One region of the Qipengyuania oceanensis genome, then DNA from elsewhere that is predicted to be linked to it. Evidence: predicted binding sites of a transcription regulator. Region 1 holds the regulator's gene; each other region holds the start of a gene.
What was found. The regulator LexA, encoded in region 1, represses DNA repair genes until DNA is damaged. The targets are predictions, from matches to a motif close to GTTCCNCNCTTGTTCT.
Positions count from the first base shown of each region.

Region 2: a site for LexA is predicted at 2,083-2,098, ahead of GRI48_RS02935 (ATP-dependent helicase). Genes of this name have one in related genera too.
Region 3: a site for LexA is predicted at 2,727-2,742, ahead of recA (recombinase RecA). Genes of this name have one in related genera too.

Region 1 covers NZ_WTYN01000001.1:393,650-404,090, forward strand. Annotated here, with positions in the region: gene moaC (cyclic pyranopterin monophosphate synthase MoaC) at 1-147, shown strand, start outside; gene GRI48_RS01935 (molybdopterin-binding protein) at 144-1,352, shown strand; gene lexA (transcriptional repressor LexA) at 1,438-2,130, shown strand; gene GRI48_RS01945 (ComEC/Rec2 family competence protein) at 2,156-4,336, opposite strand; gene gltX (glutamate--tRNA ligase) at 4,364-5,788, shown strand; gene GRI48_RS01955 (citrate synthase) at 5,808-7,094, shown strand; gene GRI48_RS01960 (sensor histidine kinase) at 7,099-8,469, opposite strand; gene GRI48_RS01965 (hypothetical protein) at 8,466-9,428, opposite strand; gene GRI48_RS01970 (hypothetical protein) at 9,452-10,441, opposite strand, start outside.
Region 2 covers NZ_WTYN01000001.1:597,638-608,078, forward strand. Annotated here, with positions in the region: gene GRI48_RS02920 (pseudouridine synthase) at 15-785, shown strand; gene rsmD (16S rRNA (guanine(966)-N(2))-methyltransferase RsmD) at 782-1,327, shown strand; gene GRI48_RS02930 (hypothetical protein) at 1,418-1,996, opposite strand; gene GRI48_RS02935 (ATP-dependent helicase) at 2,106-4,412, shown strand; gene GRI48_RS02940 (entericidin) at 4,503-4,637, opposite strand; gene GRI48_RS02945 (DEAD/DEAH box helicase) at 4,798-6,204, opposite strand; gene GRI48_RS02950 (hypothetical protein) at 6,329-6,928, opposite strand; gene GRI48_RS02955 (FAD-binding oxidoreductase) at 7,072-8,511, shown strand; gene GRI48_RS02960 (SapC family protein) at 8,598-9,380, shown strand; gene GRI48_RS02965 (N-formylglutamate amidohydrolase) at 9,568-10,441, opposite strand, start outside.
Region 3 covers NZ_WTYN01000001.1:616,962-627,402, forward strand. Annotated here, with positions in the region: gene alaS (alanine--tRNA ligase) at 1-1,355, opposite strand, end outside; gene recA (recombinase RecA) at 1,581-2,648, opposite strand; gene GRI48_RS03015 (hybrid sensor histidine kinase/response regulator) at 2,789-5,245, opposite strand; gene GRI48_RS03020 (DUF2062 domain-containing protein) at 5,242-5,829, opposite strand; gene smpB (SsrA-binding protein SmpB) at 5,927-6,409, opposite strand; gene dapA (4-hydroxy-tetrahydrodipicolinate synthase) at 6,461-7,342, opposite strand; gene GRI48_RS03035 (lytic transglycosylase domain-containing protein) at 7,477-9,408, shown strand; gene greB (transcription elongation factor GreB) at 9,446-9,949, shown strand; gene GRI48_RS03045 (invasion associated locus B family protein) at 9,946-10,416, shown strand.

The DNA.
Region 1 (10,441 bases):
GTCGAAATGGAAGCCCTTACAGCAGCTTCGATCGCATTGCTTACAATCTACGACATGGCCAAGGCGCTGGAGAAGGGCATGGTCGTCTCCGACATCCGGCTGCTCGAGAAGCGCGGTGGCAAGTCGGGCGACTGGCGCGCATCGTGACAGGCACGCAGCCGCCGATCCCGCTCGACGAAGCGTTGGACCGGCTGCTGCGCGGCATCGAGCCCCTTGCAAGCGAACACCTCGATACAGAGCAGGCAATCGGCCGGTATCTCGGCGAAGACCTGGTGGCCCTACGCACCCAGCCCGCGACGGACCTGTCGGCGATGGACGGCTATGCCCTGCATGCAGATGACGACCGGGGCCCCTGGCAGGTTGTCGGCGAAAGCGCCGCCGGACACCCGTTCCGCGGGAGCTTCGGTCGGGGCGAGGCAATCCGCATCTCTACCGGCGCACACATGCCGGAAGGCGACATGGCGGTGCTGCTCCAGGAAAACTGCACGCGCACCGGCGAGGTCATCGCGCTCAACGGCGAAGGCGAGCCGACAGCGCGCCATATCCGGCGTGCCGGTTACGATTTTTCCAAGGGGCAAGTCTTGCTTCCTGCCGGAACACGCATCGATGCCAACCAGATGGCGCTCGCATTGGGATCGGGCCACGCAAGGCTGTGCGTTCACCGGCTTCCTTCCCTCGCGGTAATCGACAGCGGCGACGAGTTGGCACCGTCTCCCGAAGATTGTCCCGCGCACCGGATTCCGGCGACCAACGGCGCCATGCTGGAAGCGCTGGCGCGCGCCCCTGCTGGCCGGATCGAACGCCTGGGACCGGTGGCCGATACGATGGAGGCTTTGCTGGCCGCGCTCGACAATGCAGGCGCTTGCGACGTGATCGTCACCACGGGCGGTGCCTCGGTGGGCGATCACGACCTCGTGCGCCCGGCGCTCGAACGATGGGGCGCGCGCATCGATTTCTGGCGGGTTGCCATGAAGCCGGGCAAGCCCCTGATGGTCGGGCGCAAAGGAAGTCAGGTCATCCTCGGGCTGCCGGGCAATCCCGCCTCCGCCTACGTCACGGCGTTCCTGTTTCTGCTCCCGCTCTTGCGGAAGCTGGCAGGCTGCCTGAGACCGGGGCCGCAGGCCATCTCGTTACCGACGGCGCTCGATCTTGCGCCGGGTCATGCCCGAAGGGAGTTTCTCCGCGCCACCGTAGCCGAAGGGAAGGTCCATCCGGTCCTTGAACAAGATTCCGCTGGCTTGCTGGCCTTGGCGACCGCGACCGCCCTCATCGATCGACCGCCGAACGCACCCGAGACGAAAGCGGGAACATATGTTCCGGTGTACCTGCTCGAAAATGGCGGGATTGCTTGACTTCACCTATTTGGTTGCCTAATTGTTCCGCATTCGTTCGCATTCGCGAGTCGAAGGAACAGATGGCTATCACGGAGCCCGGCCCATGCTGACGGCAAAACAGCACGAATTGATCCGCTTCATCCAGCAGTGTCTCGAAGAGACGGGCATCTCGCCCAGCTTCGAGGAAATGAAGGAAGCGCTGGACCTCAAGAGCAAGTCGGGCGTCCACCGCCTCATCTCGGCGCTGGAAGAGCGCGGCTTCATCCGCCGCCTGCCGAACCGGGCACGGGCTCTCGAAGTGCTCAAGCAGCCGGAGGATGCGATTTCTACCGCCCCGCGCGCTCGCGCAGCGAACGACATGGTGGCAGCCGCGACCAAGCCGACCGCGTCGCGCCAGTCCGAAGCGGCGAACGATGTCATCGAGATACCGCTGCACGGCCGCATTGCCGCCGGTGCCCCGATCGAGGCGCTTGAAGGTCAGAACTCGCTGCCGGTCCCTGCCGCCCTGCTCGGTCCGGGCGAGCATTATGCGCTCGAAGTCTCGGGCGATTCGATGATCGAAGCGGGTATCTTCGACGGCGATTTTGCATTGGTCCGCCGCACGGACAGTGCTCGCGATGGGGAAATCGTGGTCGCACTGGTCAACAATGAGGAAGCGACGCTGAAGTACCTGCGCCGCGAGAACGGTCGCGTCCGCCTCGATCCGGCAAACGCCAGCTACGATCCGCAGATCTACGATGCCGGGCAAGTGCAGGTCCAGGGCAAGCTCGCCGGGCTCCTGCGCCGATACCACTAATTTCGTGACGCGGGGCGCGTGGAGCTTATGGCTCCTCGTCCCGCCACCACCCGTGTTCGCCTTGGTGATCGGCTACCCGGTTGATCCTTTTCCGCTCCAGAAACAGGGCGAGGCCACCTGTCTGCCGCATCATCCGCGCATCGGCCTTCAGCCAGCGCGGGCGACAGCTTCGCGGCAACCAGCGATCGGCGACCACGATATCGATTTCGCTGCAGGCGGCTGCAAGTGCGCGCTCCTCGATCCTGTCGTGGCTCCGTGCCATCAGTAGCGTCCATCTCCTGCCGCCACGATCGAGCATAAGGGTGCAGAAATCGCGAGAGCAGCGCGCCGCCGGCCAGTCTGCAAGGGCAATCGGTTCGCCATTCATTCCTGCCATTTCGAGCAGATTGTCCTTCGCATAATCGGATCGCCCTTCGCGCAGGACAAGCAGCCTGTCCCCCTCGCCCGCGATTCCCACATGGCGCGCGTCACTAGAGATCAAAACATCCGGCGTCGGCGTTACCGCGAGAAGCAGGGTCGCAACGGCAGCCGGCGCCAGGCCAAGCAGGCGCGCTCGCCCACGCCACAAGCCCAGCCACAGTCCGCCTGCGAGGAACAGGAAGTAAGTAAATCCGCCGATCTGCGGGAACAGCTTGATCGCACCTGGCTGCGCTGCGGTGAAATGCGCGATCCCGACCAGCAGCTCCAGCGAATGCTGCGTCAGCCACCATGCCGGTGCGCCAAGGCCCGCCAGATCGAGCAACAGGCCGAGCGCGATCAGCGGCATGGTCACGAATGTTACCAGCGGTATTGCCACGACATTCGCGAACGCGCCGTAGACCCCGCCACGATGAAAGTGGAAAAGAACGATCGGCATCAGTGCGAATTCGATGACGAGCCCCGTGGCGAGCAACATCGTGCCACGCCGCCCGATCCGGGCCTGCCAACTCTCCTCGCGCGGAGCGAGGAATCGCCGCACCGGCCCCGCATTGTGGAGCGCGACGATGGCCAACACCGCGGTGAAGCTCATCTGGAAGCTCGGCCCGACCAGCGATTCCGGCCAGACGAACAGCACGAAAGCCGCCGCGACGGCAACCATGCGGATGCTCAGCGGCTCCCGTCCCATCGCCAGCGCGAGCAGCACCAGCACCGCTCCGATGCAGCTGCGGACGGTCGGAACCTCGCTGCCGGTCAGGATCGTATATCCGATGCCGAACAAAGCGCCGATGGCCGCAGCAACGACCGGCAGGCGGACCCGCAACGCGAGCCACGGCCAGAGCGCGAGAAGTTTCAAAGAGAGGAAGTAGCCTGCCGCGATCACCGCGCTGACATGCAGGCCGCTGATCGAGAGCAGGTGGGTCAGCCCGCTGTCGCGCATCGCCTCTTCGTCGGCATCGCTGATCGCGCCCCGGTCCCCGCTCGCAAAAGCGGCAGCGATCGACGCCGGCGAGCCGCTCATCTGCGACCTCACGTGGCCTGACAGGCGGCGCTGGATGCCTGCCAGGCCCGTGCGCTCAAGGCTCTCCTCGACCAGTTCGACCGGACCGAGGATGGAGCCGGTCGCCGACAATCCCTGGAACCACGCGGCACGGGCAAAGTCGTAGCCGCCCGGTAGCATCGGCGGTGCGGGCGGCATCAAGCGGGCGCGAAGCCGGATGACTGCGCCCTCGCGAAAGCGTGGGTCGTCCCGGTCCAGCGCCAGGTTGAGACGGATCTTGCGCGCTACGCCGGCCTCGGGATCGTGCATGGCGACCGTTAGGCGCACGCGCTCGCGCGCAGGTTGTTGCTCCCGCTCGAGGATCCGCGCTTCGAAGCGTTCGACCCGGGGATAATCGATCGCCTCGACCCCGACGCTGGCCGAGCGTGCCCAGACGATCAGCACGCCGGCGGCAAGCGCGAGTGCCAGGCCGGTTAACGCCAGCGCCAGTTCGCTCCGATCCGGTCGGTCCCGGTAGCGTGTGCTTGCAGCGATCGCGGCGAGTATGCTCGCTCCGACCAGCGCGCTCCACTGCCAAGGCCCATCGAGCACGAACCACGCGGCAATCCCGCCGGCAAAGGCAACCGCCAGCCACGGCCCGCGATCGAAACCGGCCCGGCGCAGAAATTCGTTCGCGCCCCTTGCAAAACTGGACAAACCGGTACGCTTGCGCCAAGTGCGCTGCACCGCAGCATCAAGGCTGCCCGCATTATCTCCCATCGGGACAGCCGGGCCCTGGTTAGTCGCCATTGGGCCATCGAAAGGAAGCGCTTTTTCATGGCAAGCGAAGGTGGATTAAAAGACGGCAAGGTGGTCACCCGCTTTGCTCCCTCTCCCACCGGATTCCTGCATATCGGCGGCGCGCGTACTGCGCTGTTCAACTGGCTGTTCGCGCGCCATAACGGCGGCACGGCGCTGCTGCGGATCGAGGATACCGACAAGAAGCGCTCGACGCAGGAAGCGATCGACGCGATTCTCGACGGGCTCGACTGGCTCGGGCTCGATTACGACCAGGAGCCGGTATTCCAGAGCGAACGCGCAGCGCGTCACGCCGAAGTTGCGAACGAGCTGCTGGCCAGTGGCAACGCGTACAAATGCTTCGCCACTCCCGAAGAGCTCGAAGCCATGCGCGCCGACCAGCGCGCCAACAAGCAGCCGATGCGCTATGACGGGCGGTGGCGCGATCGCGATCCTGCCGAGGCGCCCGAAGGCGCCCCCTTCGTGATCCGGCTCAAGACCCCGGCCGATGGCGAGACGACGATCGAGGACGCGGTCCAGGGCAAGGTCTCGGTCAAGAATGCCGAGATCGACGACTACATCCTGCTGCGCGCCGACGGCACGCCGACCTACATGCTGGCCGTGGTTGTCGACGATCACGACATGGGCGTCACCCATGTCATTCGCGGCGACGATCATCTCAACAACGCGTTTCGCCAGCTGCCGATCTATCGCGCTATGGGTTGGCCGGAGCCGGTCTATGCGCATGTGCCCCTGATCCACGGCAATGACGGTGCCAAACTGTCGAAGCGCCACGGTGCGTTGGGGGCAGAAGCCTATCGCGATGAGCACGGCATTCTGCCGGAAGCGCTGTTCAACTACCTGCTTCGCCTTGGCTGGGGCCACGGCGACCGCGAGGAAATCACCTGGGACGAGGCGATCTCGCTGTTCTCGCTCGATGGTGTCGGAAAGAGCCCTTCCCGCTTCGACATGAAGAAGCTGCTTCACCTCAACGGTCATTATATTCGCGAGGCGGACGATGCGCGGCTAGCCGCACTGGTTGCGCCGCGGATCGGTGACGCCGCAGACGAGGCTTTGCTCGCCGAGGCCATGCCGGTTCTCAAGCCGCGCGCCCGCGATCTGGACGAATTGGCCGAAGGCGCCGCCTTCCTGTTCCGGCAACGTCCGCTGCAGATGACCGACAAGGCCGAGGCGCTGCTCGATGACGAGTCGCGGGCGCGCCTCGCAGGGATTTCGGCCCTTCTGTCGCAGGAAAACGACTGGACTTTGGAGGCTCTGGAGGCCAGTTTGAAGGCCTATGCCGAGGAGCTCGAAGTGGGTCTCGGCAAACTGGCGCAGCCATTGCGAGCTGCGCTGACCGGGACGACCACGTCGCCCGGGATTTTCGATGTTCTGGTCCTGCTCGGCCGGGAAGAATCGCTTGCTCGCATCGACGCGCAGGCGCACCCGGCCAGCAAGGACTAAATTGGTAAGGAGAACGCATTTGGCAGACAAGCAGGCACAGCTCGATCTGGCGGGAAAGACGACCGATTTTCCGGTCCTCGAAGGCAGCATCGGGCCGGATGTCGTCGACATCCGCGCGCTCTACGGCAAGACCGGCGCCTTCACCTACGATCCCGGTTACAAGTCGACTGCCAGTTGCGAAAGCGCGCTCACCTACATCGATGGCGAGGAGGGAATCCTTCTCCACCGCGGCTATCCGATCGGTCAGTTGGCCGAGCATTCCAGTTTCATGGAAGTCGCCTATCTGCTTCTCAACGGCGAGCTGCCCAGCGGCGAAGATCTCGACGATTTCACGCACACGATCACCTACCACACGATGCTGCATGACCAGATGCGGCAGTTCTATCAGGGTTTCCGCCGCGACGCGCACCCGATGGCGATCATGTGCGGCGTGGTGGGAGCGCTGTCGGCGTTCTACCACGACAGCACCGATATCTCGGACCCCGAGCAACGCAAGATCGCCAGCCACAGGCTGATTGCGAAGATGCCGACGATCGCCGCGATGGCCTACAAGTACTCGGTCGGTCAGCCGTTTCTCTATCCCGACAACACGCTGAGCTACACCGGCAATTTCCTGCGGATGACGTTCGGCGTTCCGGCTGAGGAATACGAAGTGATCCCGGCCGTCGAAAGCGCGATGGACAAGATCTTCATCCTCCACGCCGATCATGAACAGAACGCCTCGACTTCGACCGTCCGGCTCGCCGGGTCGTCTGGCGCCAACCCGTTCGCCTGCATCTCGGCCGGTATCGCCTGCCTGTGGGGCCCGGCACACGGCGGCGCCAACGAAGCTGCGCTCAACATGCTGCGTGAAATCGGGACGCCGGACCGGATCCCGCACTACATCGAGCGTGCCAAGGACAAGAACGATCCGTTCCGCCTGATGGGCTTCGGCCACCGCGTCTACAAGAACTACGATCCGCGGGCCACGGTCATGCAGAAGACCGTTCGCGAAGTCTTTGATGCCCTCAAGGTCACCGATCCGGTGTTCGAGACCGCCCTGCAGCTCGAGGAAATGGCGCTCAACGACGACTATTTCAAAGAGAAGAAGCTGTTCCCCAACGTGGACTTCTACTCGGGTGTCATTCTGTCGGCGATCGGATTCCCGACCACCATGTTCACCGCATTGTTCGCCCTCGCCCGCACAGTGGGCTGGGTTGCACAGTGGAACGAGATGATCTCCGATCCCGCACAGGTCATCGGTCGTCCGCGCCAGCTCTACACCGGGCCGACGCAGCGCGATTACGTGCCGGTCGACAAGCGCTGAGGCATCAATCGAGGGCGGGGACGCTCAGCGTGAAGCGAGCGCCCCGCCCCGGTTCGCTCTCCACGGTCAGCTCTCCGCCCATCGCACGGGCTATCCGGCGCGAAATGTAGAGCCCGAGCCCCGAGCCACCGTCGCCGCTGCGACCCAGGCGTTCGAATTTCTCGAAAATCTTGCGTTGCTGGTCTGCGTCCAGCCCCGGGCCCTGATCGGCAACGGTCAGTGTCGCATGGTCGCCGGTCCGCCCGATCGATAGGGAAACCGTGCTGCCTTCCGGCGCATAGCGGATGGCATTGCCCACCAGGTTCAGCACCACTTGCATGACCCGCCGGAATTCAGCCCTGGCCATCTGGCTCGCCTCCGCACCCGGCAGCACCAGATCTATCCCGCGTTCCTGAGCCTTTCCGCCTAGGATACCGCTTGCCCTGCGCACCGCGTCGATGAGGTCGATCTGATCCGGCGCGGTATGGAAATCGTCCTTCTCGACCGCATCGAGGTCCGCGAGGTCGTCGATCAGGCCGAGCAGATGCTGCGCCGCGTCGGCAATATCCCCGGCGTACTCGCTGTATTCCTTCTTCAGCGGCCCGGCGAGGCGCGAGCGGATGGTTTCCGCATTGGCGATGATGCGCCCGATCGGTTCGCGCAGGACCGGTGCGATGTCGCGTCCGATCGGCGTTGCATCGGCATCGCTCGCTTCGAGCGGCTTGCGCGAGGGCAGCGGCGTATCGGCAGTCAGGTAAAGCTGGAACCCCGCGCTGCCTTGCTCCGCCTGTCCCAGCGGGACGAGCGAAGCGGTCCACAACCTGGACGAGCCTTCGATCACGCAGCGCGCACCGTCGAGAATACGCCAGTGCATCGGCTGCTCATGCCCGAGTTCCGGCAATTCCAGGAAATCGGTCCAGGCGCGGCCCAGCCCACCTTCCATCCGTTCGACAAGGCCGGCAAGATCGCCTGCATCGCTGCTGACCGAAAGGACGCGTTGACCGGGGCCGAGCCGGGCTGAAAATTCCGCCAGCTGGCGGTCGATCTCGCGAATTCGTCGTGCCTCGGCTTCTTCGGTTTCGGGCGCCTGCGCCTCTATGTTCCAGGACACGACGCCGATGTCGCATCCTGCTTCGCCACCCTGTCCGACTGGCGTTACTTCGACCCATGCGGAAACGTGGCGCTCGCCATCGAAAGCGCGGACCTCGCGCGAAAGGCGAAGACCGTACTCGCGCGACCTTCGAACGAGCGCGAGCAGTTCGGGAACCGCGATCACCCCCTCGAGGCTGCCGCCGCACTCGCCGTGCAACCGGGCGAGCAGCTCGTCGGCCTCGACCAGGCGGTCCGCCGCATCGCTTCGCCCTACGGCCAGATAGGTCGTCGTGGTGATTGTCATCGCGGCAACCCGCTTGCGGCATCGTCGAGTATCGCTGCCGCCTCGTCCGGATCGATGGCACTGCTGCCCGGGGGCAGGCTCACCGAGGGATGAAGGAAGACTAGCTGCAGGTCGACGGAATGGGGCTTCAATCCGGTCGCGCGGAGCGACAGCAGCAGCCGAGCCGCCTGCGATTCATTGGTCGAGAGGATGATGCGGTTGCGCGGTTGGCCCGATGCTGCGGCCAGAGCGCTGACGAAAAGCGCTACACCGGCGTGTTCGATCGAGAGCGCAGCCGTGACGCCTTTCCCCATCGCCACGACCAGGCGTTCCAGCAGGCCCAGGCGGCTCGTGCTGCTGTCGAAAGCGGCACGCAGCGCGCCCTCGGCGGCGTCGAGCGCGTTTACGCTGGCTGGCCCGGCCTTCCCGCGCCAGCACTGAAGCGCTTCGTGGAAAAGCTCGGGCGGCAATTCGCCTAGCGGCAACTCCATCCTGCGCTGCGACTGGGCGAAGCGAGCCTGCGCCGCGAGCGCGGCCATGCCCAGTCCCGAAGTCGAGGTCTCGTCGGAGGCGATCAAGGCCTGGACGAGCGGGGAAAGGACCGGGTCGAGCGCCCGTTCAGATTCCATCCGCAGAGCCAATTGCCATTCCAGCGCGACGGCGTGGCAATGGGCGAGCAATGCCGAATGGTCGATCAGCGCCCGAAACAACGCCTGGGTCCGCCTCGGATCGGGCACGAAGTCCCGATCGCTGTCGCTCGCGTGCATTTCGGCGGCAATCAGCTCTCGAGCCATGCCTGCGAGCATGCCGCGAACGCGCGCCACGACCTCGTCGCTGAACAACGCATGGTCGGCATTGCCGAGCAGGTGGCCGAGCACCGGCGCCACCTTGGCAAGATCGCCGTCGCCACGCGCCAGCCTTTCAGCGAGCTGGTCGACGTGGTCGGTCTTCGCGGAACTGATCTGGGCGCGCTCGATCATGCGATGAACCTAGCACAGCGTAGTTAAGCGGGCGTTAGCCGCGCCTGTCGCTGCACGAGCAGCAGGAGGCCGATGATCGCGAGGCACAAACCGGCCATGGCAGGCTTGAGCAAGCCGATCCCTGCGCCGATCGCGAGGACGATGTAAACGAGCGTACGATCCTTTAAGGGCGCGAGCAGGCGCGACTGGCTCACCTGTTCCGAAAGGTGAAGCAGGCCGATCAGCATCAGGGCAAGGACCCCCATCTCGATACGCGGGCCTCCGTCAGCGGCGAGCACGGACAGCGCGACCAGACTGACATCGAACACGAGTGAAAAAGCCGTAGCAACCCATTGCTTTTGGCTGCCCTTCTGCCGGATGGCCGCTAGCATATCGCTCAAGGAACGGCCGATGTCCCGCGCAAAGGATCCGAAGGCGAGCAGGCCAAGCCCCAGAACCGGCATGCCTTCGGAGGCCGCGGCAACCGAGCCGACGGCGCAGACTGCCCCTATTATCGACGCGGGAAGACCTGTCGCCTGCCGGTCGAGCGCCCTGCCGGCAAAGCGGAGCGCGATCACGTCCGCCAGAGAGCGCGTCGGTTGGGCCAGGCCGCTGTGTTTGGCAAACCGCCGCAGGAATTCGGTTTCCTGTGCGGCGAGCTGCGTTTCGTCGCGTGCGAGCAGCCAACCTGCGCGCATGGCTTTCGCCCCGTCGATTGGGACTACCCTGGTGCCGCGCTGCAGTGCGATTCGCAGCAATGCGGACACCGGATCGATATCGACCGGCAACTGCGAAAGCGCTTCGATACTCGCCCCGCTGGCCCGCAATACGCCCGCCCACGCCCATTCGCCGTCGATCCGCTCGTACCCTTCCTCGACCGCGCCTTCCGCCGGTATCACGAGCACACCCGATCGCTCACCCAGGTGCTTTTCGACCGCCGCGCCCGCCGGCAGGACACCGTCGCCGAAGAGGAGCAATTCATCGCCGGCCGCGACTTGCCCCAGCAGCGACCTGGCACCCGATACGGCAGTAAA
Region 2 (10,441 bases), 200 kb from region 1:
CTAGGCGCGGGCGCATGTCCAGAACACCGCGTGCAGACGACCGGCCCGAAGGGGATCGCATTGCCAAATTGCTGGCGCGCGCAGGCGTCGCCTCGCGCCGCGAGATAGAGCGGATGATCGAAGACGGGCGCGTGACCCTGGCCGGCAAGCCGGTGACGACCCCGGCGACCTTCCTGACCTCGCTCGACGGCGTGTCGGTCGACGGCAAGCCCGTCGGCAAGGTCGAAGCGCCGCGGCTGTTTCGATTCCACAAGCCCTCGGGCCTGCTGACTGCGGAACGCGATTCGTCGGGTCGCCCGACGATCTACACCGCGCTGCGCAACGCGCTGCCCAAGGGTACGCCGCGCATGATCCCGGTCGGTAGGCTGGATTTCACGACCGAAGGCTTGCTGATGCTGACCAATGACGGCGAGCTGAAGCGCGCGATGGAGTTGCCGTCGTCCGGCATTCCGCGCACCTATCGCGCACGGGCATTCGGCGACGTCACGCAGGCACAGCTCGACGATCTCATCGAGGGCGTGGAGATCGACGGCATTCGCTACGGCAAGATCGAAGCCGATCTTGAACGCGGATCGGGGAAGAACCGTTGGGTCCAGATGACGCTGACCGAGGGCAAGAACCGCGAAGTGCGCCGCGTTCTCGAACACCTGGGGCTGAAGGTGAACCGGCTGATGCGACTCGCCTACGGGCCGTTCGAGCTCGCCGACCTGCCGCGCGGCGCTGCCCAGGAAGTGCCGCAGAAGCAGGTCGAAGCGTTCCGCAAGCAGCTGATGCGCAGCAAATGAGAGTGATTGCCGGCGACTGGCGCGGGCGCAGAATCGTCGCCCCCAAGGGAGACGCCACCCGTCCCACAGCCGATCGCACGCGCGAGACGCTGTTCAACATGTTGGCGAGCCGCTTGGGCTCCTTCGAAGACCTGTCGGTCGCGGACCTGTTCGCAGGCTCGGGCGCGCTGGGGATCGAGGCGCTATCGCGCGGCGCGGCGCACTGCCTGTTCGTGGAGAACGATGCGGCCGCGATAAAGGCGATCAGGGAGAATGTTTCCGGCCTCGATGCCCGCGAGAAGGCGACCATCCAGCAGGGATCGGTGATGCAGCTCGGCCCCGCGAAGCAGGCGACCGATCTCATCCTTCTCGATCCGCCCTATCACACCGGTGCGGGCGGCGTGGCGCTCGACCGGCTGTTGCGACTGGGCTGGATTTCCGAAGCTACGTGGATGGCGGTAGAATCGGCTGCGGACGAGACGATCGCGGTGGCGGGGCTGTCGATCGATGCCGAGCGCAAGGTCGGCAAGGCCAAGCTGACCCTGCTTCGTCGCGAAGCCTGACCCAGGCAAGAAAAAGGACAGCGACACCATCGTGCCGCCGCCCCTCTTCGTGGCCCGAGAGACGCGAACGCCCCGGTTTGCGAAAAATGATTACCGGTTCTGCGGAAGCGGACCGTCGATTTCGCTCGCGGGCTTACCCGGCCAGTAATTCAGCGGACGATTGCCGTAGTTGAGGCCGGCTTCACGCGGGTTGACGCAGTTGTCCTGCTGATCGCCCTTGCAAGGCGGATATTCCCCGTTGTGGGCAGCCGGAGCCGTCTGGGTGACTGCATTGCCGCGGAACACTATGTTGCCGCTCGTGGCCGAACGGGTCGTGCGGGCAGTCGCGCTAGCATTCGATGCCGTCGCGTTGCCGGCCGCATTCATCTGGTTGCGGATCGAAGTCCAGGCCGCGACGCGCTGGGGTTCCGTCATCGTGACGATGCTGACGCGCTGTTCGTTGTTGAGCGCATTCCACCATACCCCCTGCTGCATTTCGTCGAGAGTCCAGTAATACGTCTGTGCTTCCATCGGCCAAGCATCGTAGGTCGCCTGCTGCTCGGCATCCCACGCATCGTACATGGACTGCTGCATCGCCGTCAGTTCCATCGGCTCCATGTGATGATCGGCCATCGCGGGCGCTGCGGTGAGAGCAAGTGCGGCTGCTCCGGCATAAATCAGCGACTTCATATGAGTTCTCCGTTTTTATTCCTGTCGGGCCACTTACGCAGAAGGGTGGCCCAAGGTTCCGGATCGCCCTTGCGCCCGCCCCTCGCGTTCCCTACCTGTTCACCGCTTCATGACCGAGATTCCAGCCACCGACAGCGCGCCTCCGGCAGACGTCCCTCCCCCCTATGCGGCGCGGCTCAACACGCCGCAGCGCGAGGCCGTGCTGACGACCGAGGGGCCGGTGCTGATGCTGGCCGGGGCCGGCACCGGGAAGACGGCGGCGCTCACCGCAAGGCTGGCACATCTCATCGCGATGCGGCTCGCTTGGCCCAGCGAGATTCTCTGTGTCACCTTCACCAACAAGGCTGCGCGCGAGATGCGGGAGCGCGTGGGACGCCACATCGGCGACGCCGTGGAAGGAATGCCGTGGCTCGGCACGTTTCACTCGGTCTGTGCGAAGATGCTTCGCCGCCATGCCGAACTGGTCGGTCTCCAGAGCAATTACACAATCATCGATACCGACGACCAGCTGCGGTTGCTGAAGGCTCTCATCCAGGACAACGATATCGATGACAAGCGCTGGCCCGCGCGCCAGCTTGCCGGACTGATCGACGGCTGGAAGAACCGCGGGCTCAATCCCGCCGACCTCGATGCCGTCGACAACGAGAGTTACGCAAACGGTCGCGGCCAGCAGATGTACGGGCTCTACCAGCAGCGTCTGAAGGCGCTCAACGCCTGCGATTTCGGCGATCTGATGCTGCACATGCTGAACATCTTCCGCCAGCACCGCGACGTGCTGGAACACTATCAGAAGCGCTTCAAATACATCCTGGTGGACGAATACCAGGACACCAATGCCGTCCAGTACCTGTGGCTTCGGCTGCTCGCGCAGGAACGCAAGAACATCTGCGTGGTCGGCGACGACGATCAATCGATCTATTCCTGGCGCGGTGCGGAAGTCGCCAACATCCTGCGCTTCGAGAAGGATTTTCCGGGCGCCAAGGTCGTCAAGCTGGAGCAGAACTACCGCTCAACCCCGCAGATCCTGGCGGCGGCCTCGGGCCTTATCACCGCCAACAGCCAGCGGCTCGGCAAGACCTTGTGGACCGAGCTGGAGCATGGTGAGAAAGTTCGCGTCATCGGCGTGTGGGACGGCCCGGAAGAAGCGCGCCGCGTGGGCGAGGAGATCGAGCGGCTCGAGCGTGAGGGCGCAAGCCTCGACAAGGTCGCGATCCTTGTCCGTGCGCAGTACCAGACCCGCGAGTTCGAAGACCGGTTCATCCAGATCGGCATCAACTACCGCATCATCGGCGGCTTCCGTTTCTACGAGCGCGCCGAAATCCGCGACGCCCTCGCCTATCTGCGCGTCATTGCGCAGCCTGCCGACGACCTCGCGTTCGAGCGCATCTACAATCAGCCCAAGCGCGGTCTCGGCTCCAAGACCCTGGAAAAGATGTACCAGCACGCACGGCGGACGCAGATGCCGCTGGCGGCAGCATCGCTCGATCTGGCCGAGACCGACGAATTGCCCGCGCGCGCGCGCAACACTCTGGTCGGCCTGCTCCAGCAGTTCGTCCACTGGCGCGAACTGGCCGAGGAAACGACCCCGGCCGAACTGATGCGCGCGGTGCTCGCCGAGAGCGGCTACGACGACATGCTCGCTGCCGATCGTTCGGCAGAAAGCGCCGGCAGGGCGGAAAACCTCTCCGAACTGGCGCGTGCGATGGAAGAGTACGCGACGCTGGGCGATTTCCTCGAGCACGTCAGCCTCATCATGGACAATGACGCGCGCGACGATGGCGAGAAGGTCACGATCATGACCATGCACGCTGCCAAGGGCTTGGAATTCGACCATGTTTTCCTGCCGGGCTGGGAAGAGGGTGTCTTCCCCTCGCAGCGCTCGCTCGACGAAGGGGGCCTCGCCAGCCTGGAGGAAGAACGTCGGCTCGCCTATGTCGCGATCACGCGCGCAAGACGCCGCTGCACGATCCTCCATGCCGCGAACCGGCGCATCTACGGCCAGTGGACAAGCTCGATCCCGAGCCGCTTCGTGGAGGAATTGCCCGAAGAGACCATCACGAGCGAAACCACCATGACCGGCGGCGCATCGCTATGGCGCGCCAACTGGAGCGAGAACGAGGACCCGTTCGCCCACGTGTCGAGCAGCCGGCCGGATCGATCCTCTGCACGTGGCCCAGGCTGGCAGCGGGCGCTCGAAACCGGGTACGACATGAAACAACTGGTGGTGAAGGAAAGCCGCCGCAGCGCCGCGAGCTTTGCGGCCTCTGCTCGGACAGACATCGCGATCGGAGCGCGCGTCTTCCACGACAAGTTCGGCTACGGCGAAGTCACCGGCCAGGAAGGCAACAAGCTGACCATTTCTTTCGAGAAGGCCGGCGAGAAGCGGGTCATCGACAGCTTCGTCACGCTGGCCTGAACGGACCTGAGACGGCCTCATTCCGGCAGGCACAAAAAAAGCGCCGCCCGGAGGCAGCGCTTCTTCTGGTTTGAATCTCGACTTGGCTGTTCAGCAGTTGTTGTCGACGCCGTCGACGCAATCGCCAACCGATTCGACATCATCAACGGCACCGCGAACGGTGTTGCACGCCTGCAGGGCGAGCATGCTGGTTCCAAGGGCGACCACGGCAAGAAGCTTCTTCATGTTATTCCTCCAAAATCGCGGCCAAAACCCGGAAGGAATTCAGGCCGCTGGATGACGGTGACCAAACAACGTCAACGCGCGAGAAGGGTTCCGCGCATGGCAAACATGACCTTATCAGCAATTCCGGAGGGGCAGTTTCGCCCCTGTACGGTCGCGGCGATCAGCCGAAACCGACGTCCAGGAAGCCGGGCTTGGGCCCGTTCCATTCCCCGGCGGCAACCGGCTCGTCGTCCTCGTCGCGAGGCGAACGGCGCTGGTTTCGGACGGGCTCGTCGGAGCGGTGTTCGCGCGACTTGCGAGGCTTGCTGGGCGCTTGCTCGCGACGTTCGTCCGAGTTGTTCGCGCGCCGGGGCTTTTCCGCCGGCTCTGCAGCGTTGTTCTTGGCGGGCTTCTCTACCGTTTTTTCAGGGGCAGCGTCGCCATCCGACTTCTCGACCAGGTCGACCCGTACGTCCTTCTTGCCGAAGACCGGGATCTTGTTCTTGGTCAGCTTCTCGACATTGGCGATCGCTTCCGCATCCTCCGGAGCGACGAAGGTGAAAGCCCTGCCCTTTGCCCCTGCCCGCCCGGTACGGCCGATGCGGTGGACGTAATCGTCCGGATGCCAGGGAGTATCGTAATTGAAGACGTGGCTCACGCCCTTGATGTCGAGCCCGCGGGCGGCGACGTCGGAGGCGACGAGGATATTGATCCCGCCGTCTTTGAAGCGCTGCAGTTCCTTCTGCCGGCTGGCCTGGTCGATGTCGCCGTGGATTTCCCCGCTAGCGAAGCCGTGCTGCTGCAGGCTCTTGTTCAGTTCGCGCACGGTCGTCTTGCGATTGGCGAAGATGATCGCGGTGTCGACGTGGTCGTGACGCAGCAGCCAGCGCAGCGTTTCGCCCTTCTGGCGGCTACCGACGTTGACCTTGAAGGCCGTGATGTCCTCGTTGGTCGACGCCGCCCGGCTGACTTCGATCCGCTTCGGATTATTGAGAAACTTCTTGGCAAGTTTCTCGATCGGCGGCGGCATCGTGGCGGAGAACAGCATCGTCTGCCGCGTTTCGGGCAGTTTCGAGCAGATGAATTCGATGTCGGGAATGAACCCCATGTCGAGCATCCGGTCGGCCTCGTCGATGACCAGCAGCTCGCAGCCGCTCATCAAGATCTTGCCCCTCTCGAACAGGTCCATCAGCCGGCCCGGTGTCGCGATCAGCACATCGACGCCTTCGTCGAGCGCCTTGAGCTGGTCGCCCATCTGAACGCCGCCGATCAACAGGGCCATCTTGAGATCGTGGTTCTTGCCGTATTTCTCGAAGTTCTCGGCCACCTGGGCAGCGAGTTCGCGCGTCGGCTCGAGGATCAGCGAGCGCGGCATCAGCGCCCTGCGCCGACCGGCTGCCATCACGTCGATCATCGGCAGGACGAAGCTGGCCGTCTTGCCGGTTCCCGTCTGGGCGATGCCGATCAGGTCACGCATCATCAGCACGGTCGGGATGGCTTGCGCCTGGATTGCCGTCGGCTCGGTGTAGCCGGCGGATTCGACCGCCTTCAGCAGGTCTGGAGAAAGGCCGAGATCGGCAAAGGTCATGGGCAGCGTATTGTCCGGTATGAGAGAGAGCCCGGCGCATTTTGCCATGCCGGGCGAAAACTGTTCGCGCCCATTGCCCGGGACGGGCCAAAAGTCAAGATTTCAGCACTCGCGCGCCGAGGCGTCAGTCGCCGTTGGATGCGACCAGCTGGCGCATCCGGTCGATCTCGCAATTGGCGCCGGACCGCGAGAGCAGCTTGTCGCGCCTGATGCAGATCCGGCCATCATCGTTGGGCTCGACGTAGAAGCCGGAATAATAGTCGCGCGCACGGCAGGATTTCTCGAGGCTGGCGCTCACCAGCCGCCGATCGCGCAGATAGAGCAGCAGGCGATTGTCGCGGGTGGTCTGGACGCCGGCGATCTTGGAGACGTCGATGCAGTCGTCCATCTTGCGCTCGACCAGTTGCGGTGGCGCCGGACTGTCGGGCAAGTCGGCGACGAGACTCTGCCGCTGGTACGGATTTCTCGGCGAAATACGCACGATCACGCGCTGCTCGATGCGGACCTGCCGCGCCTCTGGAACGTGCGACGCATTGTCGAACGAGAGCCAGCGCCGTGCCCCGCCGGGCTGAAGTGGGAGCCGATCGGCATCGACCGATTCGGCGGTCAGATCGCCGGCGGTACGCACTGGGTCGAAAGGCGTCTTGTCGCCAGCCGGCTCGGCCCACGCCGCCATCGAAAGCGACAGCGCGAGGGGAGCAAGCAAGGCAGCCCTTTTCGTCATCGCTGTCGCTCGCACTCCTCTGTTCGCGCAGGATCACCTGCTCGCTGGCGTGATCTAGCGCAAATGCTTGAATGACGGCTTAATCCCCTCGCCGCTGCTGGCAAGTACTGGCTTGGATCGGTCGAATAGTGCAGAGAAGCGCCATGAGCGAACCTACCGAATTTCTCGCTGCCGCCGAGGCTCTGCTCGGATCGCGCGGCTTCACGCGTGACCCCGATCTGATGGATCCCTGGCTGACCGACTGGCGCGGTCGTTTCTCGGGCAAGGCGCTGGCCCTCCTCTCTCCGTCCTCGACGCAGGAGGTTTCCCGAACCGTGCGGCTGTGCGCGGACCATGGCATTGCGATCGTCCCGCAGGGCGGCAACTCCGGCATGTGCGGAGGCGCGACACCCGATGCCAGCGGCAATGCGGTGCTGTTGTCGCTGCGCCGGATGGACGCGATCCGCTCCCTCGATACCGAAGCGCGGCAGATCGTGTGTGAGGCAGGCCTGGTCCTCCAGACGCTGCACGAGGTGGCCGCGCGCGAACGCCTGCGGTTTCCCCTCACGCTCGGCGGCAAGGGATCGGCAACGGTCGGTGGACTTATCTCGACCAATGCCGGCGGGACGCAGGTGCTGCGCCATGGCGTGATGCGCGACCAGGTCCTGGGGCTCGAGGCGGTGCTCGCCGACGGGAGCATTTTCAACGGGCTGACGGTTCTTAAAAAAGACAATCGCGGCTTCGACCTCAAGCAGATGCTGATCGGATCGGAAGGCACGCTGGGTATCGTCACGGCCGCCACCTTGCGGCTGCTGCCCGAGACCGGCGGACGCAGCGTGGCCTGGGCGGGCCTCAAATCGATCGGCGATGCACGCAAGCTCCTGCTGCTCGCGCAGGACAAGGCCGGGCACTACCTCGAAGGTTTCGAAGTGATGCCGCAGCATTCGCTCGAGGCGGTGCTGGCTCACACGCCCGACACGCGCAACCCGCTTACGGACATCCATCCCTGGCAGGCCCTGATCGAGCTCGTCGGCGAGCCAGGCGAAGCGGCGGACCTGCCTGCCATCGTCGAGGACATCCTTGCCGCCGGAATGGAACAGGGCCTGGTCGATGACGCCACCATCGCGGCCAACGAAAGCCAGGCCGAGGCATTCTGGCTCATGCGGGACGAGATCGCCCCGGCCGAGCGCGCCGTCGGCCCTGCAATGCAGCACGACATCTCCGTCCCGGTCGCCCGGATGGCGGATTTCGTCGAGGCGGCGATCCCGCAGGTCAAGGCCAGGTTCCCGGACACGCTGCCGGTCGCCTTCGGCCACCTGGGCGACGGCAACGTGCACTTCCACGTCATCGGTCCCGCCGACGCAGTGCGCGGCCAGTGGGAACTCGACCAGGGCAAGACGATCAGTGCCTATGTCCACGATCTGGTGACCGAGTGGGGTGGCTCGATCAGCGCCGAACACGGGATCGGGCAGATGAAACGCGACGAGCTCGGCCGGCTGGGCGATCCGGTCGCCAACACCATGCTGCGAAACGTAAAACAGGCGCTCGATCCGCAGGGGATACTCAATCCCGGCAAGCTCGTCCCGCTTGCACCGGCGCCATAAGCAAACTAAAGCGCGCGCTTCACGCGCCGCGTGCCTGCCACGCCGGAGCGCCGCAATTTCCAGCTCACGACTTTCGGAGACGTTTCATGGCCAGCGCGCCGCAAGCCAACCTACCGCTGTTTTACAACGACCTGATGCCGCTCAACTCGCGCGATCATGCGAACTGGACGAGCCGCACGCTCGACGGCGCGGATTTCCTCAAGAACCAGCATGCCATCCCGCTGACCGCCGACGAGTTCGTCGAATGCCAGCGCAGCTATCCGATCGTCTTCACCTCGGGCGACAACTCGCTTCCGATCGCGCTGATGGGCCTCAACGAGGGCGTCAACACCTTCGTCAACGATGAAGGCAAGATCAGCGAGCCTGTCTACCTGCCGGCCTACATCCGCCGTTATCCCTTCCTGCTCGCCAAGCTTCAGCCCGACAGCGAGGAACTGTCGCTGTGCTTCGATCCGTCGCAGGAAGTTTTGGGTGAGTACGAAGGCGGCCAGCCCCTGTTCGACGACAAGGGCCAGCCGACCGAATACACCAAGGGCGTGCTGCAGTTCTGCGAGAATTTCGAGCAGTCGGGCCAGCGCACCAAGGCGTTCATGGACGAGCTGGCGGCAGCCGACATCCTGATGGACGGCGAAATCGCGATCACCCAGAACGACGAGCCGGACAAGCCTTTCGTCTATCGCGGTTTTCGCATGGTCGACGAGGCCAAGCTGCGCGAATTGCCGGCTGCGAAGCTGGAAGAGTGGAACAAGAACGGCTTGCTCATGCTGATCCACGCGCACCTGTTCTCGCTCAACCTGATGCGCATCATCTTCGGGCGCCAGGTCCAGCAGGGAACCGCGCCGAAACGGCAGGAACAAGCGGTCAACTGATCGACGGCGGGAAGCGTAGGTCGCTTCCCGGCCTTGAAACCCGCGAGTTCCGCGCTTATCTCACCCTCAGTCCTCGCGGCGCTACCCTCATGGCCCGCCAAGGACCGGTGCGCACTGCGCACCTCCTCCCTGAACCTTGGCCACCTCGTGCGTTTGCACGAGGTGGTTTTTTCATGCTCGCAAGGTGCTACTCGGCAGCGATCGGCAATCCCTTCTGCCCGCCGATTTCCATGATCGCGTCGGCCATTTCCCGGACCAATCCGGCAAGCGTGCGGGCGACGGAAGCGAAGCGCGCGGACGGCTCGGCAAAGTCTGCATCGAGGTAGCTGCTGCGACAGACCTCGATCTGCATCGCGTGGATATCGCGACCCGGGGCGCCGTGCGAATCCAGAACGAAGCCACCGGCGTAAGGGCGGTTGTGCGCGACCAGCCGCTCGCGCCGGCCGAAATAGGCGATCGCGCGCGACGACAACATCGGCTCGCAGCTTGCGCCAAACCGGTCCCCGATTACGAATTCCGCGCCGCGTTCATCTGGATGCCTCCCGGGCAGCGGAGGCATGGAATGGATATCCAGCAATAGCGCAGCACCCCACCTGTCGCGCAGCTGCGCAAGCGCACCGGCAATGGCGCGGTGGTACGGGCGGTGAACGGTATCGATCCTGCGATCGAGCTCTGCGCGCTCGATCGGACTCTTCCATATCTCGCCAGAGTGCGGCAGCCGTCGCGGGACCAGGCCAAGGCCGCTGCGCGCGCGCCGGTTGGCGGCCGAGTTCCTGACGCGTGGCTTGTCGCCGCCTGTCACCATGCTCCAGTCGACATCCTCGCTCGACCTGTTGAGATCGATCAGGGCACGCGGTGCCTTGGCATAAATGAGCATGGCCGATGTCTGGCGGGCGACTTCGATGGCCAGCGTATCCGCATGCCGATCCTCCAGCCGCATGGTCGCAAGGCGAGGATCGCGCATCGCGCCGAGCAACTCGTCCGGATAGCTGCGTCCGCCGTGCGGCGCCGCGAGCAGGATCGGAACGCCGCAGTCCGCCGGCTCGATCAATACGAAGGGA
Region 3 (10,441 bases), 220 kb from region 1:
TCGCGCTCGGCAATGTCGAACCAGACCTCGCTCGATCCGGCATCGCCGGAACCCTTCCAGGCGGCGCGGGCAGCAGCCTTCTGCCGCTCCATCGCGGCATCGAAGCCTGCGCGATCAACTTCGAGACCGCGGCTGCGCAGCGCATCCTCCGTCAAATCGTAAGGGAAGCCATAGGTGTCGTAGAGCTGGAAGGCCGTCTCGCCATCGAGCCGGTCGCCGTCGCTCATCGTCGACGTCGCCTCGTCGAGCAGACGCAGACCCTTCTCCAGCGTACGACGGAACTGTGTTTCCTCGCGCTGCAGGGTTTCCTCGATGAGCGGCTGCGCCCGGCCCAGCTCGGGATAGGCCTGTCCCATCTCGGCAACGAGCGCCGGCACGAGCCGGTGCATCAGCGGATCTTTGGCGCCAAGCAGGTGTGCATGGCGCATCGCGCGCCGCATGATGCGGCGAAGGACGTAACCGCGGCCCTCGTTGGACGGCAGTACGCCGTCAGCCATCAGGAAACTCGTCGAACGCAAGTGGTCCGCAATGACCCGGTGGCTCGCCTTGTGCTCACCCTCGGCCTTCACGCCGGTCAGGCTTTCTGACGCGGCGATGAGTTCCACGAAGGTATCCGTATCGTAATTGTCGTGGACGCCCTGCATGACCGCCGCGATACGTTCGAGCCCCATACCGGTGTCGATCGAGGGCTTGGGAAGAGCGGTTCGCGATCCGTCGGCCGACTGGTCGAACTGCATGAACACGAGGTTCCAGATCTCGACGAAGCGATCTCCATCCTCGTCCGGACTGCCTGGAGGCCCACCGAAGATGTGGTCGCCGTGATCGTAGAAGATTTCCGAACAGGGACCGCACGGCCCCGTATCGCCCATCGACCAGAAGTTGTCGCTGGTCGGGATGCGGATGATCCGCTCCTCCGGAAGGCCGGAAATCTTGCGCCACAGATCGAAGGCTTCGTCGTCGGTATGATAGACAGTCGCAGTCAATCGCGCCGGATCGAGCGCCCATTCCCTGGTAAGCAAAGTCCAGGCATGGAGGATCGCCTGCTCCTTGAAGTAATCGCCGAAGCTGAAATTGCCGAGCATCTCGAAGAACGTGTGATGCCGCGCGGTATAGCCGACATTGTCGAGATCGTTGTGCTTGCCTCCGGCGCGCACGCATTTCTGGCTGCTGGTGGCGGTCGGGTTTGGCGGGGTTTCGAGACCGGTGAACGCGTTCTTGAACGGCACCATTCCCGCGTTGACGAACATCAGCGTCGGATCGTTGTAAGGTACGAGCGGCGCTGAAGGCACTTCGGCGTGCCCGGCAGCAGCGAAATAGTCGAGGAAGCCCCGGCGAATATCGTTGGTCGACGTCATGGCCGGTCAGTTAGGCAATGTCGGGGCTAGCGACAAGCGCGAAACCTGCGGCAGGGCGTGCGGTTTCCTCGATCACTGCGCCTTTGCCGCTATTGCGGACCCTAGGGGGTGTCTGGAAACGAAAAGCCGCCACATGCCGGATGGGGATGGCATGCAGCGGCATTCCGTGTGTTCGGGCCCCGAACCCCTGCCGGGTTCTGTCGGACAGAAGGACCCGCTTGAGGATCAGTCGTCGGAGTCCGCGTCCGGCCCCGCCATCATCTCCTCGGCGACCACGTCGGTGCGGCCACGAATCGCAGCTTCCAACTTGGTGCAAATCTCAGGGTTTTCCTTGAGGAAGGTCTTGGCATTCTCGCGGCCCTGGCCGATCCTGACGCTGTCGTAGCTGAACCACGACCCCGACTTCTCGACGATGCCCGCCTTCACGCCGAGATCGAGGATCTCGCCGATCTTCGAAATGCCCTCGCCATACATGATGTCGAATTCGACCTGCTTGAACGGGGGAGCGACCTTGTTCTTCACGACCTTCACGCGGGTCGAGTTGCCGACGACCTCGTCGCGATCCTTGATCTGGCCCGTGCGGCGAATGTCGAGCCGGACCGAAGCGTAGAACTTGAGGGCGTTACCGCCCGTCGTCGTCTCGGGATTGCCGTACATCACGCCGATCTTCATGCGCAGCTGGTTGATGAAGATCACCATGCACTTGGATCGGTTGATCGAACCGGTCAGCTTGCGCAGCGACTGCGACATCAGTCGAGCCTGCAGGCCGACGTGGCTGTCTCCCATCTCGCCCTCGATCTCGGCCCGGGGGACCAGTGCGGCGACCGAGTCGACCACGAGAACGTCGATCGCGTTCGAACGGACCAGCGTATCGGTAATTTCCAGCGCCTGCTCGCCCGTGTCGGGCTGCGAAACGATCAGCTCGTCGATATCGACGCCGAGCTTCTTGGCGTAGACCGGGTCGAGCGCGTGTTCGGCATCGACGAACGCCGCCGTGCCGCCATTCTTCTGCGCTTCGGCGATCACATGCAGCGCGAGTGTCGTCTTACCCGAGCTTTCCGGCCCGTAAACCTCGATCACCCGGCCTTTCGGCAGGCCGCCGATGCCGAGCGCGATATCGAGCCCGAGCGAACCGGTCGAAATCGATTCGACGTTCATCGTTTCCTTCGAGCCCAGCTTCATTGCCGAGCCCTTGCCGAAAGCGCGATCGATCTGCGCAAGGGCGGCATCGAGCGCCTTTTGACGGTCTGCGTTCATTTCCTTGCCCTCTACCAGCTTCAGGTTCGCCGCCATGGCACATGCCTCCATCGTTTGCCCAGACCGATCCGGGCTCTTTCCAACATGTAAGCCATGTATCGCATTTGTTCTCATGGAACAAGAGGAGAACGCGATTTAATTTTCAGGGGTGCCGGCAAAGCCCTGCCCGTGTCCTGTCAGACCTTCGCCGGAGCGTGCTTGCCGAGGATTTCCGCGACCTTGTCGCCGATCTGCTGGACCGAGAATGGCTTGGGAAGGAAATGCATGTCGGCCATCGCGATGTCGTTGCGCAGCTGTTCTTCCGCGTATCCGGACATGAACAGCAAGGGCATGTGCGGATGGATCTTGCGAATGCCCTTGGCCATGGTGGGCCCGTCCATGCCCGGCATCACCACGTCGCTGACCACAAGGTCGAATTCGCCGCCGGCCTTGATCAGCTCGAGCCCTTCTTCGCCGTCGGCGCAGGCGGTGACTTCATAACCCGCACGGGTGAGCGCGCGGGTGGCGATGGTCCGGACCATGTCCTCGTCCTCGACCAGCAGCAGCCGACCGCCCCCGGCCCAGTCGCTGGTGTCGGGCTCGACATCCGCCTTGCGCCCGCGCGCCGGGTCGCTCTCGACCTGGTGGACCGGGAGGTAGACCGAGAAGCGCGCGCCTTCCGTCCTGCCATCGTTGCCGACGACGTTGTCAGCGAAGATGAAGCCATTGGACTGCTTGACGATGCCGTAGACGGTCGAGAGGCCGAGGCCCGTCCCCTTGCCCTGTTCCTTGGTCGTGAAGAACGGCTCGAAGATCTTTCCGATGAGGTTTTCGGGGATGCCACCACCGGTATCCTGCACGATGAGCGCGGTATAATCGGTGGCAGGCATGAAATCGTACCCGATCTTGCCGACTTCAGACGCCGGGATCCGGCGCGTCGCCATGGTGAGCCGGCCCGGACCGTCGCCATGCGACTGGATCGCGTCGCGCGCATTGACCGCCAGGTTCACGATCACCTGTTCCAGCTGCTGCGGATCGGCGCGCACCGGCCCCAGCTCGCGGTCGTGCCTGACGACGAACTCGATCCGGTCGCCCATCAACCGCTTGAGGAGCTGGCTGACCTCGCTCACGATGTCGGGCAGCTGCACCGTCTCCGGGCGCAGCGTCTGCTGGCGCGAGAAGGCCAGCAGCTGGCGCGTGAGCGAGGCGGCGCGGTTCGAATTGGCGCGGATCTGCTGGATGTCGTCGTAATCGCTGTCGCCGGGCGTGTGCCGCAGCAACATCAGGTCGCAATAGCCGATGATAGCGGTAAGGACGTTGTTGAAGTCGTGCGCAACGCCGCCGGCCAGCTGGCCGACCGCCTGCATCTTGGTGGCCTGCGCCACCTGCCGCCGCAGCCGGACTTCCTCGGTCGAGTCGGCCAGGCTGAGAAGCACCGCCGCCTCGCCAAGCCCGCGCACGCCGGCAAGGCCGATGGATACCGGATCGTCGGGCTGGTTCGACAGGCGGACCGCCATGTCGCCACTGCTTGCCGGCCCGCGTCCGAAGCGACGCACGGCATCGGAAACGGTCGCCTTGTCCTCGCGCACCACCAGGTCGGTCGGATACTGGGGCAACCCCTTTTCCTTGCGACCGATCGCGCGCAGGAAGGCCTTGTTGGCGAACAGGAACCGGCCGTCGCGATCGGTCAATGCCAGGCCGAGCGGCAAGGCACCCAGCAGCGCCTCTACCTGCGGCATGGCTGCGCGACCTCCGCCGTCCCAGCCTCCGCCGATGCCCACTCCGCTATCCACCAGCGCCATCAGCGAAGCGGCCTGGTCGGCAGCGGCCAGCTCGCCCGCGGCAGGATCGTTCAGGGGAATATGTACGAGTGTCTGCGGCGTCCCCTGCTTGCCCTCGCGCGCGAAAAAGATGCGCTCCCGATCGTCGGAGCGCAGCAGGTTGACGAAGTCCTGCCCGGCGAGCGTCGCCGTCGGATCGCCCGATGCCCGCTCGGCAAAACCGGCGCTGGCAGCGCGGATCGAGCCATCGGGTTCGACCAGCGCGACCTCGATCCCGGCGCGCGACAGGATCGCGCCAGCGCGGTCGCCGACCAGTCCTGCAACCAGCTCGTCGGCGGACTGACGCACCTCGCTGGCGAAACGCCAGAGGAGATAGTCTTCGCCCCGCCCGGTTCGCTCGATCGTGAGCGACCATTGCTCCCCGGAAGCCTTTCCAGCCAGCGCCGCGACTTGCGCCATCCCGTCCCGCCAGGCTTCGCGTGCAGCGCGCGACAGCTCGTTTCGCGAGGGTTCGGCAAAAGCGATGCTCGGCGGCGCGGATTCCAGTCCGAAGCTTTCGACGAAGCGGGCGTTGGCACACACCAGCCTGTTAGCCCTGTCGGTCAGCGCGCAGGCATCGTCAGACTGCTCGAGCGCGGCGACGGTGACCGACCAGTCGGGTATGGCAAAGTCGGCACTCGCCGGTTCCTTGCGCAAGCGCGACTGGCCGAAGATCGCGATCAGGATCGCCGCCAGACCGCCGCCGTAGGCCAACGTGACGAGCGCGGATCCGGACGCGAACCAGAGGATCGCCATGCTGGCCACAACCGCGATGGCGAGCCCCATCTGGAGGCGGGCCCCGGGCAGCAGCGTGTCCTGTGGGTCGGAGCTCATGCCTCGCTATTGCCCAGGCGTTCGTCGAGCCGCTGCTCCATCACTGCCAGGCGCCGTGCACGCTTGCGAGCCACGATGAAGCGCCAGGCGAAACCTGCGAGCAGGTAACCGAGCGCCGCCCCGACCACCGCCAGCACCACGAAGCCGAAGGCCGTCACGCCGGCCATCTCAAAGAAAACCGCGAGCGCGCCGCGATCATGCGCCAACTGCTCGCCGGCATGCGAGCCCATCACCTGCTCAATGTTGAGCATCATCTCGCCGACCCTGTTCGCGGCGACCACCCAGGCGGGAAAGGTGAACGGGTTGGTCACGAAGGTGACCGCGGCGGCAAGTGGCACATTCGCGCGCGCGGGCAATGCCATGAATGCTGCAAGGAATATCTGTCCGATCGGAATGATGAAGGCGCAGAACAGGCCCAGTGCGACGCCACGGGGCACCGATCGGCGGGTAAAGCGCCATAGCTCGGGCGAAAGGAAGCGATGGGCGATCGGCGCGAGATACTTGTTGCGTGCCAATTCCTCACGCTCCGGCATGCGCTTTCTCAGCCAGTCGGCAAGGGCGGTCTTGGAGCGTTTTTCCGGCATCGTGCTGGCGGTCCACTTGAAGGCTCGGGTCGCAATCCGCAAGGGCTGGTTTGGCATATGCGGCAAGTAGCCGCGCCGCGGCGACGAAGCAGGAATGTCAGCTGTGCTCGCGCAGGATATTCGACTTGTTTCGCTTCCAGTCGCGTTCCTTGATATACTCGCGCTTGTCCGCCGCTTGCCGGCCCTTCGCCAGCGCGAGGTCAACCTTCGCCTTGCCCCGCGAATTGAAATAGATCGCCAGCGGAACCAGCGTCATTCCCTTGCGCTCGACTGCGCCGGTCAGCCGATCGATCTCGCGGGCGTTGAGCAGCAGCTTGCGCGGCCGCTTGGGCACGTGGTTGTGGCGGTTTCCGTGGCTGAACTCGGGAATGTTCGAATTGACCAGCCAGACCTCGCCGTCGCGCAGTTCGGCATAGCTTTCGGCAATGCCGCCCTCGCCCGCGCGCAGAGATTTGACCTCGGTCCCGGTCAGCGCGATCCCGGCTTCGAAATTTTCCTCGATCGCATAGTCGAAGCGGGCGCGCCGGTTCTCGGCGACGACGTTCTGCTTGTCGAAGGTTGCGTGTTTGGGTCTGGCCATCAGGCTGCGCCATGTAGGCGCTGGGCGAGCGGTTGCAAACCCGCCGCGAGCTTACAGGATGCCGGCGTGCTCCAGCGCCTCGTCCACAGCCTTGCGCGACGCATTGCTCGCGTTGCACAGCGGCAGGCGCACATCGCACGAAAACCATTCGTGGACGCGGCTGAGTGCATATTTGACCGGCGCCGGGCTAGCGTCCGAAAACATGGCGTAATGCAGCGGGAACAGCCGGTCGTTCAATTCGCGCGCGCGGGCGAGCTCGTTTGCAGCGATCGCCGCGTGAAACTCAGAACACAATGCAGGAGCGACGTTGGCGGTCACCGATATGGCGCCCCGCCCACCTGCTGCGGCATGGGGCAGCCACAGCTCGTCATTGCCCGACAGCTGGCAGAAATCGTGATCCAGTCCCATCCGGTGGTCGGCCACGCGGGACAGGTCGCCGCTCGCATCCTTGATCGCGACGATCCGGTCGGGATACTTTCGCACCAGTTCGACGACGGTCTCGTCCTCGATGTCGGTGACCGTCCGGCCCGGCACGTTGTAGAGCACGATCGGAAGGTCCGAGTTTTCGGCGAGATAGCTGAAATGGGCGATGAGCCCCGCCTGGCTGGGCCGGTTGTAATAGGGCGCGACGCAAAGTCCCGCGGTAACGCCGACGCGTTCGCAGAATTTCATGTGCATCAACGCATTGTTCGTATCGTTCGACCCGCAACCCGCAATCACGGGAACGCGGCCCGCCGCCTGGTCGACACATACCTCGATGACGCGGTGATGTTCCTCGTTGGACAGAGTCGAGGCCTCACCCGTGGTCCCGCATGGTACGAGGCCGCTCGAACCGTTCTCGATCTGCCATTCGACGAGCTTGCGATAGGCGCTTTCGTCGAACTGGCCGTCACGAAAAGGAGTCGCCAGGGCGGGAATCGAGCCGGAGAACATTTGTCTGACACCTGCGTTGTGATAATAGGGCCTTGCGATTCAACAGAAAAACGCGAGGCCGCGGATCGTATTCACGCCCTGATAAGGAGCCAGTCGGCAGAATGTCCAGCATGGACCGTAAAGCATTGATCGCAATGGCCGCCCTGGCCACCACCGCCATGACCTCGTCGGCGCCGCTGATGGCGCAATCTGCCGACCCGACCGCAGGCGCCCGCGCCCAGCTCGTCGCGAGCCAGCCTCGCGGTGGTGCACAGCTGGTCGATCGATGGAAGATGCTGCGGGCCAACGACCAGTTGCCGTTCTCGACCTACGCCGGTTTCCTGCTCGCCAATCCAGGCTTCCCGCAGGAAGACAGCCTGCGCAGAACCGCCGAAGATTCGCTCGATCGCGATGCCGCCAGCCCCGAACAGCTGGTCGCCTACTTCGATCGCTTTCAGCCCCTGACGAATTCCGGTGCCACTCGCTACGCGCTGGCGCTCAATGCGCTCGGTCGCCCGCAAGCCGCCGAATGGGCCAAGAAAGCCTGGCGTGGCGGAAAGATGAGCAGCACGGCTGAGGCGTATATGACCGGTCTGTTCGGTTCACGCTTCGGTCCGCAGGACCAGGATGCGCGGATGGATGCGCTGCTGTGGCAAGGCGAACTCGAAGCAGCACGCCGCCAGATCGCCCTCGTCTCGCCAGCCTATCGCCCGATGGCGATGGCACGACTGGCGCTGCTCGAAGGCAATGGCACGCCGGCGCAACCTGCCGGCGCACTGAACGATCCAGGTTACGTCTACAATCTTGCCCGCAACTATCGCGTCACACGGCAATTGCCCCAGGCGATCCAGTTGCTGTCTACCCGCCCTGCCTTTTCCGGCCCGGCATTCGATGCCGAGGATTTCGTGGGCCAGGCGTTGACCATCGCGCGCGGCGCGGGCGCACGCCAGGCACAGCAGATCGCGGCCAAGGTCGACGATCTGTTCGCACCCGGTGCCGATATCTCGGGCATGTCCTACCGTCTGCGCGACGATTACACTTCGCTCATGTGGCTCGGCGGCACCAAGGCGCTGTGGCAGTTGGGCGATGGCAATGCCGCGGCACCGCTGTTCTATCGCTATGGCGCGGCCGCGCGGACGCCGCAGACTCGTTCCAAGGGTTTCTACTGGGCTGGCCTCGCCTCGCAAAGGGCCGGCAATGCCGCCGAAGCGCAGCGCTATTTCGACATGGCCGCTGCCTACCCAGAATATTTCTACGGATTGCTCGCGCTCGAGCGGCTCGGTCGGCCCATCCCGGCCTTCCCGGCCAATGCCGGCGTTCAGCCGACGCAGGCGCAGCGCGAGGCGTTCAACGCCCAGCCGCTCGTCCAGGCTGTCCGGACGCTGCCACGCGGGATGACCGACTGGCGGACCGAGCGCTATTTCTTCACTGCCCTGGCAGACAGCGCGGCAACGCCGACCGACATGCAGATGGTAGCGGATCTGGCGCGCGAGCTGCGCTTGCCGGAACTGGCCGTCGTGGTCGGCCGGACCGCGCCGGAAAAGGGCTTCACCGGATTCGAGAGGGTCGGTTTCCCTACTGTCACGCAGCCGGCCGGCAGCGACTTCACGATCGTCCACGCGATCGCCCGGCAAGAGAGCGAGTTCGACGAGGATCGCGTCAGCCATGCCGGTGCGCGTGGCCTGATGCAGTTGATGCCCGGTACGGCACGCGAGCAGGCGGGCAAGCTCGGCATCAGCTACATGTCGGCCAATCTCACTCAGGACGAGCATTACAACATCCGCCTGGGCGATGCCTATTTCAGCCGGATGATGGATTATTATGGCGGAAGCTATCCGCTTGCCGTGGCCGCTTACAACGCAGGTCCGGGCAACGTGAACAAGTGGCTGCGCAGCAATGGCGATCCGCGTAACGGGTCGATCGACTGGCTGCAATGGATCGAGGAAATTCCGATCTTCGAGACGAAGAACTACGTCCAGCGTGTGCTCGAGAACGCCGTGGTCTACGAACAGATGAATCCCGACCGTGTCCGCTACGGGGAACCGAAGTCGCTCACCCGCTTCATCGGAAAACGGACCCCGGGCTGATTCCCTTCGCGGTGATTGATCGCTAGGGGTGGACGCGATGTCCGCCCCCAAGCCTGCCCCCACCCACCCGATCACGCCTGCCGGCTATGCCGCGCTGAAGGCGCGCTACGACCATCTGCTCGGCTCCGAACGGCCGGAGATCGTCGAGATCGTCAGTTGGGCGGCCGGCAATGGCGACCGCAGCGAAAACGGAGACTATCTCTACGGACGCAAGCGCATGCGCGAGATCGATCGCGAACTCGCTCACCTCGCCCGCCGGATGAAGAATTCCCGCGTGGTCGAACCGTCCGAGCAGCCGGATCGCGAACGCGTGTTCTTCGGCGCCACGGTGGAACTCGCCGACGAAGACGACGCGCGGCGAACCGTCACGCTGGTCGGCGACGACGAGCAGGATGCGAGCGCGGGCCGGATCGGATGGTCTTCCCCCATGGCACGATCGCTACGCGGAGCATCGCTCGGCGATCTGCGTACCGTGCGCCTGCCCGCAGGCGAAAAGGAATGGGAGATAATCGCAATTTCGTACCCGGAGCGGAGCGCATGAGGGGCACATTCGCCGCACTCGCAGCACTGGGGCTGCTCGCAAGTCCGCTCGCCGCGCGCGACAGCCTCGGGATCTTCGGAAGTTGGGGTGCCTTTCGCGATGCCAATATCCCGCGCTGCTATGCCATCGCGCAAGCCAGCGAGGGCGCCGGATACTTCAGCGTGGGAACCTGGCCGCTGCGCAAAATCCGCGGGCAGGTCCACGTCCGGCTCTCGGCATCGCCGAGGCAGGGGAGCGCCGTCACCCTTTCTCTGGCCGGGCGCCGCTTCCCCCTCCAATCTCGCGCAAACAACGCCTGGGCCGCCGACCCGGCGATGGATGCGGCAATCGTCGCGGCGATGCGTTCGGCTACCGCGCTGACCGTCAGCTTCCGCGACGCGCAGGGCAATCGCGTGCGCGACAGGTACGAACTGCCGGGCGTTGCCAGTGCCCTCGATGCAGCGACAGTGGCCTGCGCCAGAAGATAGCCAAGAAAAAGGGCCGGAGGATTGC